3 regions of the Thiomicrospira sp. S5 genome follow, and region 2 is predicted to be linked to each of the others. Evidence: predicted binding sites of a transcription regulator. Region 2 holds the regulator's gene; each other region holds the start of a gene.

Region 1 (3,284 bases), 1.1 Mb from region 2:
CAGGCGATTTACATGTCCAAGTTGATGGGCGATTTGACCCAAGCCGACCAGGAACGTGCCGCCGCGATCTTAAGTGCCGCCCGCTTGCCGGTGTTGCCGCCGTCAACCGATGACATGCCCAATGAACGCTTTTTGGCATTGATGGCCGGGGATAAAAAAGTCCAGGCCGGCAAGATTCGTTTGGTGTTGCTGAAAGCCATTGGGCAAGCGTATGTCACCGGCGATTATCCGCCGGCACTTTTGGAAAGAACCCTGACCGAGTACCGTTGAGTCAATCAGACCTTTCCTAACCGTCCTTAAGGAGTGACCATGCAGAGTGTCGAAGCATTGCAACAAACGTTTTCCGTGGAAGGCGTACGCTTTTACCGCCAAGACGGTTTGGTGATGGTGGAAGTGAGGAATGCGGCTGCAAACGCTTTATTGACGACACACGGCGCCAGTGTGCTGAGCTTCACGCCTTTGTCGGAAGCAACCTCCCAGCAAGATTGGTTTTGGGTGTCGGAGTCCGCGGTTTACAGTGGCGAAAAGCCGGTCCGTGGCGGTATTCCAGTTTGCTGGCCGTGGTTCGGGCAGGCCGATAAACCGGGGTTGCCGGCCCACGGGTTCGTGCGTAACCAAGTCTGGGAGCTGGCATCGGTTTCCGCCGTGTCGCCGACACAAACCGAGCTGGTGTTGACTACAGCATCGTCGCCCGACACTTTGGCATTATGGCCGCACGCTTTTGAACTGCAATTGACGGTCACCATCGGGGAGTCTCTGGCATTGTCTTTGACGACGCATAATTTGAGCGACCAGCCGGTCGATATTACCGAAGCGCTGCATACTTATTTTTCGGTGTCGAATGCGCCGGAGGTTGTGGTTGACGGGCTACAGGGCAGTGAGTGTTTTGACAAGCTTACTTACGCCGAAAGTTATTTCCAAACCGCACCGCTTAAAATTCAGCCGCCGATTGACTCGGTCTTCATCGATCAGATGGAGCCGGTAATGATTCGGGATCCGGGTTATAACCGCTGCATACGCATTGAAAAAGAATCGGCCGTATCGTCGGTGGTGTGGAACCCGGGGCCGGAAATCATCAAAGGTTTTGCCGACATGAATGACCAGGCCTGGCCGAAAATGCTGTGTGTCGAAGCGGGGAATGTGTTGCAGAATGCGGTGACGGTACCGCCCAACGCCGAGCATGCTTTTCGGATGGTATTGACGGAACAGTCGTATGTCGCGGAGTTAAGCGATTGACTCGGCATTTGATATGGGGCGGCAATAAAAAACGGCGCTGAAAAGCGCCGTTTTGGTTTGTGGGTCTGAAGTGAATTTAGCCGAAGACCATATTGGAGCGCAGTTTTTTCATCGCCTGTTGTTCGATTTGGCGGATGCGTTCCATGGACACGCCGTATTTTTCCGACAATTCTTTTAGGCCGGTTTTGCTTTCGCTTAACCAGCGTTGTTGCAGAATGTCGCGGCTACGTTCGTCCAGGCTCAGCAACGCTTGTTTCATCTGGCTCAGCTCATAATCCGCTTGGGATTCGTTTACCAGTTGCGTTTCCGGATCCAGTTCCGGGCTGACCAGTACCGGATAATTCTTTGCCGGTGACTCGTCATCGTCGGACGGCAAATCAACGGACATGTCCTGTCCATACAGGCGGGTTTCCATTTCCAGTACGTCTTTACGGGTCACGCCGAGTTCTTCTGCCACGGCGTCGGCGTCTTTATCACCGAACCATTCCAACGATTTTTTCGTGCTGCGCAGTTTAAAGAACAGTTTGCGCTGCGCTTTGGTGGTGGCGGTTTTGACGATACGCCAGTTACGAATCACGTATTCATTGATTTCGGCGCGTACCCAATGTACGGCAAAGGTCATTAAGCGGACATTCTCAGCCGGATTAAAGCGTTTCACCGCTTTCATCAAGCCAATGTTGCCTTCTTGAATAATGTCACCCAGCGGCAAGCCGTACCCTTTGTACGAACGGGCAATCGGCACCACATAGCGTAGAGAGGACAGAATCAGCTGGCGAGCCGCTTCCAGGTCCTGCTGATAATACAATTGTTCCGCGAGCGTTCTTTCTTCCTCAGCCGACAATTGCGGTATGGTCTGAACGGTTCTCAAATAGCTTTCAAGGTTCTGGCCAGGAGTAAGATTATTCGCGAACGGAATCAGTTGATTTGTCATGCGCTTTCTCCTTGTGTATTCGGTTTAATCATTAATGTCATCATACTACACTTTTTTTAGCAGTCAAGTCAAGAGAGTGCTAATGTTTTTTGACAAAAAATGACCAAAATATTAAAAGATTAATATTCTTTAAAAACATAAACTTGTTTTTAACTATTAAAGTTATGTGTTGGGTGTGTATGGGCTGTTGGAGGCTGCCGTGCTTGGCGAGTGCTAAAGGGACATTAAAGTCGGTTTGGAAGGGTTAAAACGGCCGAATAAGACTTCGGCCGATGGGTGAAACTGGGGTTAGTCGTCCATCGCGACTTGACCGGATTGTTGCATCATTTCCAGCCAGGCGTCACGGACTTCAGTCAGAATTTCAATGGCACTGTCCAAATAAAAGGTGTCTTTTTCAAAAACCGCTTCTTGGATTGATTTGTCCGCATAGCGGTAAAGTTCATCCAGATCGAACGCCAGCGGGCTGTTTTGTGTCAAGCTTAAACGGTCACGCAGGGCGTCCAGGATGGTGGTCATGCGGCCCAGGTGGAACCCTTTTTCAACCAGAGCATTGCTCTGGTGGCAGACTTTGGCCAGGTTGCCTTTATCGACCACGCCTTGCAACAGCAATAGGATGGTTTTGCTCGGGTTGTCCGCCAAGTGGGATTCCGCATTTGGGTTTTTGTTGTATTCCTGAAGAATCGGGGCTTTTACTTCGGTCGCCATATTGTGGTTGGTTGTCATGGTTCAACTCCTGTGTGCAAATGAAAGTCACATCCGCCCTTATTCATATTGTGTTGCTGAGCGATGCGTTGTCGTGTTGGGAATTGTTCAGCAGAGAGCGTGCCACAAAAGTCATTTTTAACTTAACCGGTTGAATATTAACGTTATTTCGTTTTTTAAAAACGGCCAGGCCTGGCAATTTTTGTGGAAAAAAGTGGGGGTGAAAAGCGATTGCCAAAAAAATGGCAGGTTTTAGTTTAGGGTTCTGTCGGGACTAAAATGGAAGGCCGTGAACCGCCAAGGTTCACAGCGAGATTGAGATAACGGTTTGGTTGCTGGGGAGGGGGCGTTAAAAATCTACCTGCACCGCAGAGGCGGCCCGTTTGGCTTTTTCGATGGCCTCTTCAATGGTTTC
Region 2 (3,284 bases):
CGTGAATGTCGATCAGCAGCGCGCTCAGGCTTTTCAATTGGTTGACGGAAGCGGGCAGGCCATTGATATACGCTTTGGAGCGGCCTTCCGCCGTGAGGGTGCGGCGCAACAGACAGGTGTTGTCTTCATCCAGTTCGTTTTCGGCCAGCCAGTTTTGGACGTCCGGCAATTCGGTGATGTCGAAATCGGCGGTGATGTCGGCCTTGGGGGTGCCGTGGCGAACCAGGGCACTGTCGGCACGTTCGCCCAATGCCAGGCCGAGGCCGTCCAGCAAAATGGATTTCCCGGCACCGGTTTCCCCCGTCAGGGTGGTGAAACCGGATTCGAAATTCAGGTGCAGTTTTTCAATCAAGGCCAGGTTTTGAATGGTCAGTTCTTGTAACATGTCGCTCCTAAGTTGCTCGGTGCCTGAGACGGCGCGTTTACAGCTTTTGTCCCCAGTTGAGTTTGGCTCTTAACAGTTCGTAATGGTCGTGGCTTTTCGGGTGGACCATTTTAATGAAGTTGGGGTGGCGCGTCACGATGGTTTCGTAGTGCGCCATGAATTGGAAGGAGCGTTGGCCGTCGCAGATGATGGACGCGACGCCGCAGCAGTTGGCGTGCGGGCGAATCAGAATTTCACTGTCGCCGGACACCACCACCGGGCGGTTACTCATGGTATGCGGGTTGATGGACACCAGTGAAATGACGTTCAAACCGGCATCGACAATCGGGCCGCCGGCGGATAGGGAGTAGGCGGTGGAGCCGGTCGGCGTGGACACGATCAGGCCGTCGGAACGCTGACTGTTCAAAAAACGGTTGTCGACGAAGGTTTCGAATTCAATCATGCGCGGCGAATCGTTTTTGTGCAACACCACATCGTTAAAGGCCACTTCTTCAAACAGGGTTTCGCCGTCTTTTTTGATGACGACTTTCAGGAGGGTACGTTCTTCACACTGGTAATCATCGGCCAAAACTTCGTCCAGGGTATCGAGCATGGTGTCGGGCGACACGTCGGTCAAAAAACCCAGGCGTCCGAGGTTGATGCCGAGAATCGGAATGTTGTAATTGACGATGGAACGCGCCACGTCGAGAAAGGTGCCATCGCCGCCGACGACAATCGCGAAATCGATGGTTTCCAGCAGTTCGGAACGTTCCAGGCGTTCAATGCCGTAACGGTCAATGGGAAAATCCGAGCAGGAGCGTTGATCCAGCAACACGCGCTTGTCTTTTTCCTGAAAGTACAGAATCAGCTTATCAATCACTTCCCAGGACTGAATGCCGTTGTATTTGGCGAAAATTCCGATTTTACTGAACATGCGTTATATCCTTCGTCGAGCGGGTTGACAGTCGTTGGTCGTCATCCGCCTCTTGAAAATTTCCGTTTTATACCCATAATGCTTTTGAGTCCAATTTATGAGCTAGAATATTAAGCATCATTTTACGTTAAGCAAGTACTATTTTTGCCTAACATCCGTTAAAGAATGACGAGTGTCGCTGCGCTGTATGAACTTGAATGAACGATCACAACTGCTTTTCAAACACTTAATGGCATTATACCTGAATGAGGGACGGCCCGTCGGGTCATCCGTGCTGGCGAAAATGCCGGACGTTTCGGTCAGTTCCGCCACCATTCGTAATGTCATGGCAGACCTGGAAAGGATGGGGCTGATTCATTCGCCGCACACCTCCGCGGGACGCGTACCCACCGAGCACGGCTTCCGGGTGTTTGTGGATTCGATCCTGACGGTGCAGCCGTTGAATGCCTCGTCGATGAAGCAAATCGAACAAGGCTTCGATAAAGCGCAAACTCAGGAAGAGCTGCTGGGTTCCGCCTCGCAGATTTTGTCCGGCTTGACGGGCATGGCGAGTCTGGTTATGCTGCCGAACCAAGAACAGGAAGTCTTGCGCCATATCGACTTTGTGCGTTTGAACGACAAGCGCGCTTTGGTGGTGCTGGTGCTGAACGACTTGGATGTTCAAAACCGGGTCATCGAATTCGACGAGCCGGTGTCGGCCTCGCATTTGGAACAGGCGGGCAACTACCTGAACGCGCATTTTGCCGGCCGTCACCTGTATGAAGTCAAACAACTGCTGGTGCAGCGCATGGACGAGTTGCGCAAAACCATGGACCAGCTGATGGTGTCGATTGTCGAAGCCACCGACGAAGTCATTGACGACAAAATGAAACAGGGCATGCCGTATTTTATTTCCGGTCAGACCAATCTGTTGAATTACGACGAACTGGCCGATGCCGAAAAGCTGCGCGCCTTGTTTCAATCCTTCGAAGAGCATTCCGATATGCTCAATCTGCTCAATAAAAGCATGCAGGCCAAGGGCGTTCAAGTTTTTATCGGCCAGGAATGCGGCAATGAAAGTTATCAGAACTGCAGCGTCATCACCACGCCTTACGAGCGTGACGGTGAAGTGATGGGCGTGCTGGGTGTGGTCGGGCCGAGCCGAATGCCGTACGATAAAATCGTGCCGCGTGTCGATATGACCGCACGGATTCTCAGCTCCCTACTCAATAAGTGATCAACACGGAATCATCCAAAACGACCAGGCCTGGTCGTTTTCGGGATTGCGCGGAACGACACCGTCCCGAATCGTCTTCACAAAATTTAATGCAAAAAATTCATTTCGGGCGCTTGAAACCCTGAAAAGCGTCCTTATAAACCCCCTGATTTTACAGTTATCAACTTCTGGAGATTTTTATGTCTGAAAACAAGGCAGAACTGAACGAAGAACACATTCCAACGGTGGAAGACGGTGTTTCCGAAGAAACCCACCAAGCCGAAGACGCCGTCGAACATGACCTGGAAGCGATGTTGGACGAGGCCAAAAAAGAAGCCGATGCGCAAAAAGAGTTGGCGCTGCGCACCCTGGCCGATATGGAAAACTTAAAACGTCGTACCCGTTTGGACGTGGAAAACGCGCATAAATTTGCGTTGGAAAAATTCGTTGGCGAATTGCTGCCGGTATTGGATTCCATGGAAATGGGCTTGGACGCGGCATCGAAAGATGATGCCTCCGCGGACAGCATCCGTGAAGGCTTGGATATGACATTCAAGCAATTCCTGGACGTGATGCAGAAGTTCAATGTGGAGCGCGTGGACCCGGCGGGCGAGAAGTTCGACCCGCAATTGCACGAAGCCATGACCATGGTGCCGTCACCGGATCACGAATCGCAATCGGTGATTGAAGTCTTCCAGAAAGGCTATGTTCTGAACGAGCGTCTGGTGCGTCCGGCGCGTGTTGTGGTGGCGCAATAAGCGGTAAACGGCCAAGGGCGAAAAAATACGAAA
Region 3 (3,284 bases), 530 kb from region 2:
CAAGACGGATTTGAAACCAGCGCACCGTGGACATTTAAGTCCATGAGCACTGGAAGTTCAAACCCAACGCGGTTATCGCTGAAATTTGAACGCCCTAGGCGAAAAATTACATCATGCCGCCCATGCCTCCCATTCCGGCCGCTGCCGCCGCCGCATCGGCTGCACCACCGTCTTTCGCAGGCAGATCGGCAATCGCCGCACCGGTCGTCAAGACCAAACCAGCTACGGAAGCGGCGTTTTGCAAGGCCGAACGCGTGACTTTCGCCGGATCGATGATACCGGCTTCCAGCATATCGACATAGGTTTCAGAAGCGGCATCGAAGCCCATGTTTCCGTCGGATTCCATTACTTTATTGACGATAACGGAACCTTCCAGACCACAGTTGGCCGCGATTTGACGCATTGGTTCTTCCATAGCACGCAAAGCGATTTCGATACCGACTTGTTGCTCGTCGTTATCACCTTTCACTTTCACTTTAGAACGGGCGCGAACCAAGGCCACACCACCACCGGCTACGATCCCTTCTTGAACCGCGGCACGAGTCGCGTGAAGCGCATCGTCAACACGATCTTTCTTCTCTTTCATTTCGACTTCAGTCGCGGCACCTAGCTTGATCACCGCAACACCGCCGGACAATTTCGCCAAACGTTCTTGCAGCTTCTCTTTATCGTAATCGGATGTGGTGTTTTCCACTTGAGAGCGGATTTGCGCACAACGTGCATCGATGTCTTCTTTTGAACCGGCACCGTCGATCAACTTCGTGCTGTCTTTACCAACGACCGCAGACTTGGTTTCACCCAACATGTCCAAAGTCACGTTGTCTAAGGTCAAACCGACTTCTTCGGAAATCACGGTACCACCGGTCAAGACCGCCATATCCTGAAGCATGGCTTTACGACGCTCACCGAAGCCAGGCGCTTTGATGGCCGTGGCTTTCACGATACCGCGCATGTTGTTGATAACCAATGTCGCCAAGGCTTCACCATCAACGTCTTCCGCAATGATCAATAATGGACGACCGGCTTTGGAAACCGCTTCCAAGGTAGGCAACAAATCACGGATGTTGGAGATTTTTTTGTCGTGTAGCAGGATGTATGGGTTTTCCAGCTCCGCAACCATTTTTTCCTGATTGGTCACAAAGTAAGGTGATAGGTAACCGCGATCGAATTCCATCCCCTCAACCACAACCAGTTCGTCGTGCAATGAAGAACCTTCTTCAACGGTGATCACACCTTCGGTCGATACTTTTTCCATGGCATCGGCGATCATCTTACCAACCGACGCATCGGAGTTGGCCGAGATAGTTCCAACCTGTGCAATCGAATCGGTTGTCGTACACGGTACGGACATTTTTTGAATTTCTTCAACAACCGCTTCCACTGCTTTGTGGATACCACGGTTCAAATCCATCGGGTTCATACCGGCCGCAACCGATTTCATCCCTTCACGAACGATGGACTGTGCCAAAACGGTCGCCGTGGTGGTACCATCACCGGCCACGTCGTTGGTTTGAGAAGAAACTTCCTTCACCATTTGCGCACCCATGTTCATGAACTTGTCTTCCAATTCGATTTCACGTGCAACGGAGACACCATCTTTGGTGACGGTTGGGGCACCGAATGATTTTTCAAGAACCACGTTACGGCCTTTTGGCCCCAAGGTTACTTTAACCGCATCCGCCAGGACATTGATCCCTTCTACCATTTTTTCGCGGGCGTCTAGGCCCAATCTTACGTCTTTTGCCATCTTTCAAATCCTTCTATTAAAACGTTTCAATAATGCTTAAATTACTCAACGATTGCGATGATGTCGTCTTCACGCATCACTTTCAAAGCTTGCCCGTCTTCGTCTTTCACTTCCTGACCGGAATATTGACCGAACATCACTTTGTCGCCAACCTTGACCGTCATCGCGATAATGGAACCATTATCGGCGGCCTTACCAGGCCCAACAGCGACCACTTCGCCCATGTTTTCTTTTTCTTGAGCGGAACCAGGTAGCAGAATGCCACCGGCCGTTTCTTTTTGCTCTTCAACTTGACGAACGACCACACGGTCATGCAACGGTTTAATTTTCATAGGATTCTCCTAAACATTTGATAAATGAGGGTACTAGATTACTAAGTTTTCAATAATTAGCACTCTACCATATAGAGTGCTAATTATTTTATAAATCGGTTTGTCACTGTCAAGCCTTATGGGGGCAGTTATTTTTTTTTCAAGGAATGGAGCGGAAAATTTCCGTAAAAAACAAAAAACGCCCAGGCCTGGGCGTTTTTATGAGAAGAGATATTTCGACCGAATGTGAATGGCGGCTTAATCCACTAGGACCAGATTATCGCAATGAATTAAAAACTCGCCTTCCGAATAGCCAAGCAAATCGGTAATGTCCGATGATGGATGACCGATGATTTTCTCGGCCTCATGATAAGGATAATTGACCAACCCCCGCGCCACTTCCTGGTTTTTTTCATTGACGCAAATCACCATCTCACCGCGCTGAAATTCGCCGTCGATCGCTTTGACACCGATCGGCAACAAGCTTCGGCCGGAAGATTGCAACGCTTTTACCGCGCCGTCGTCCAACACCAACTGCCCTTTGGCCTGAAGATGCCCGGCCAACCAGCGCTTACGTGCGGTTAAAGGCTCCAAATCCGGAATCAACAAGGTGCCAAGATTCTCTCCGGCCTGCAACCGCGGCAAAATATTCTCTTCCCGACCCGACGCAATAAACGTCGCCGTCCCCGAACGCGCCGCGCGTTTCGCCGCCATCACTTTGGTGTACATACCACCTTTTCCGAGACTTCCGCCTTCCGGACTGGCCATGGCTTCGATATCTTTACGGCTGACTTCCGCTTCCGAAATCAGCGTAGCGTGTGGATTGGTGCGCGGATTATCGTTATACAATCCGTTTTGGTCGGTCAGAATCACCAACACATCTGCCGACACCAGGTTCGCGGTCAGAGCGGCCAAGGTATCGTTATCGCCAAAACGAATCTCATCGGTCACGACAGTATCGTTTTCGTTGATAATCGGCACCACATGGTGCTCCAACAGAGTTTGAATGGTATTGGAGGCATTGAGGTAACGGGCACGATTCGACAGGTCATCGTGCGTCATCAGAATCTGCGCGGTGCGGATACCATTTTTCGCAAACTCGGATTCATAAGCCTGCACCAACCCCATCTGCCCGACTGCGGCGGCGGCCTGCAACTCATTGATTTCGGACGGCCGCTTGGTCCAACCCAAACGCTGCATCCCTTCCGCAACCGCACCGGAAGACA

What was found. The regulator HrcA, encoded in region 2, represses chaperone genes, less so after heat shock. The targets are predictions, from matches to a motif close to TTAGCACTCNNNNNNNNNGAGTGCTAA.
Region 1: the regulator HrcA is predicted to act here: its motif matches at 2,224-2,250, upstream of rpoH (RNA polymerase sigma factor RpoH).
Region 3: the regulator HrcA is predicted to act here: its motif matches at 2,136-2,162, upstream of AYJ59_RS11505 (co-chaperone GroES).

The regions. Positions count from the first base shown of each region.
Region 1 covers NZ_CP014470.1:258,895-262,178, forward strand. The annotation lists gene aroB (3-dehydroquinate synthase) at 1-270, shown strand, start outside; gene AYJ59_RS01165 (D-hexose-6-phosphate mutarotase) at 310-1,236, shown strand; gene rpoH (RNA polymerase sigma factor RpoH) at 1,313-2,167, opposite strand; gene AYJ59_RS01175 (flagellar export chaperone FliS) at 2,456-2,890, opposite strand; gene purT (formate-dependent phosphoribosylglycinamide formyltransferase) at 3,219-3,284, opposite strand, start outside.
Region 2 covers NZ_CP014470.1:1,950,911-1,954,194, reverse strand. The annotation lists gene recN (DNA repair protein RecN) at 1-385, opposite strand, end outside; gene AYJ59_RS09035 (NAD(+) kinase) at 423-1,298, opposite strand; gene hrcA (heat-inducible transcriptional repressor HrcA) at 1,486-2,514, shown strand; gene grpE (nucleotide exchange factor GrpE) at 2,694-3,251, shown strand.
Region 3 covers NZ_CP014470.1:2,479,212-2,482,495, forward strand. The annotation lists gene groL (chaperonin GroEL) at 107-1,747, opposite strand; gene AYJ59_RS11505 (co-chaperone GroES) at 1,789-2,079, opposite strand; gene proB (glutamate 5-kinase) at 2,317-3,284, opposite strand, start outside.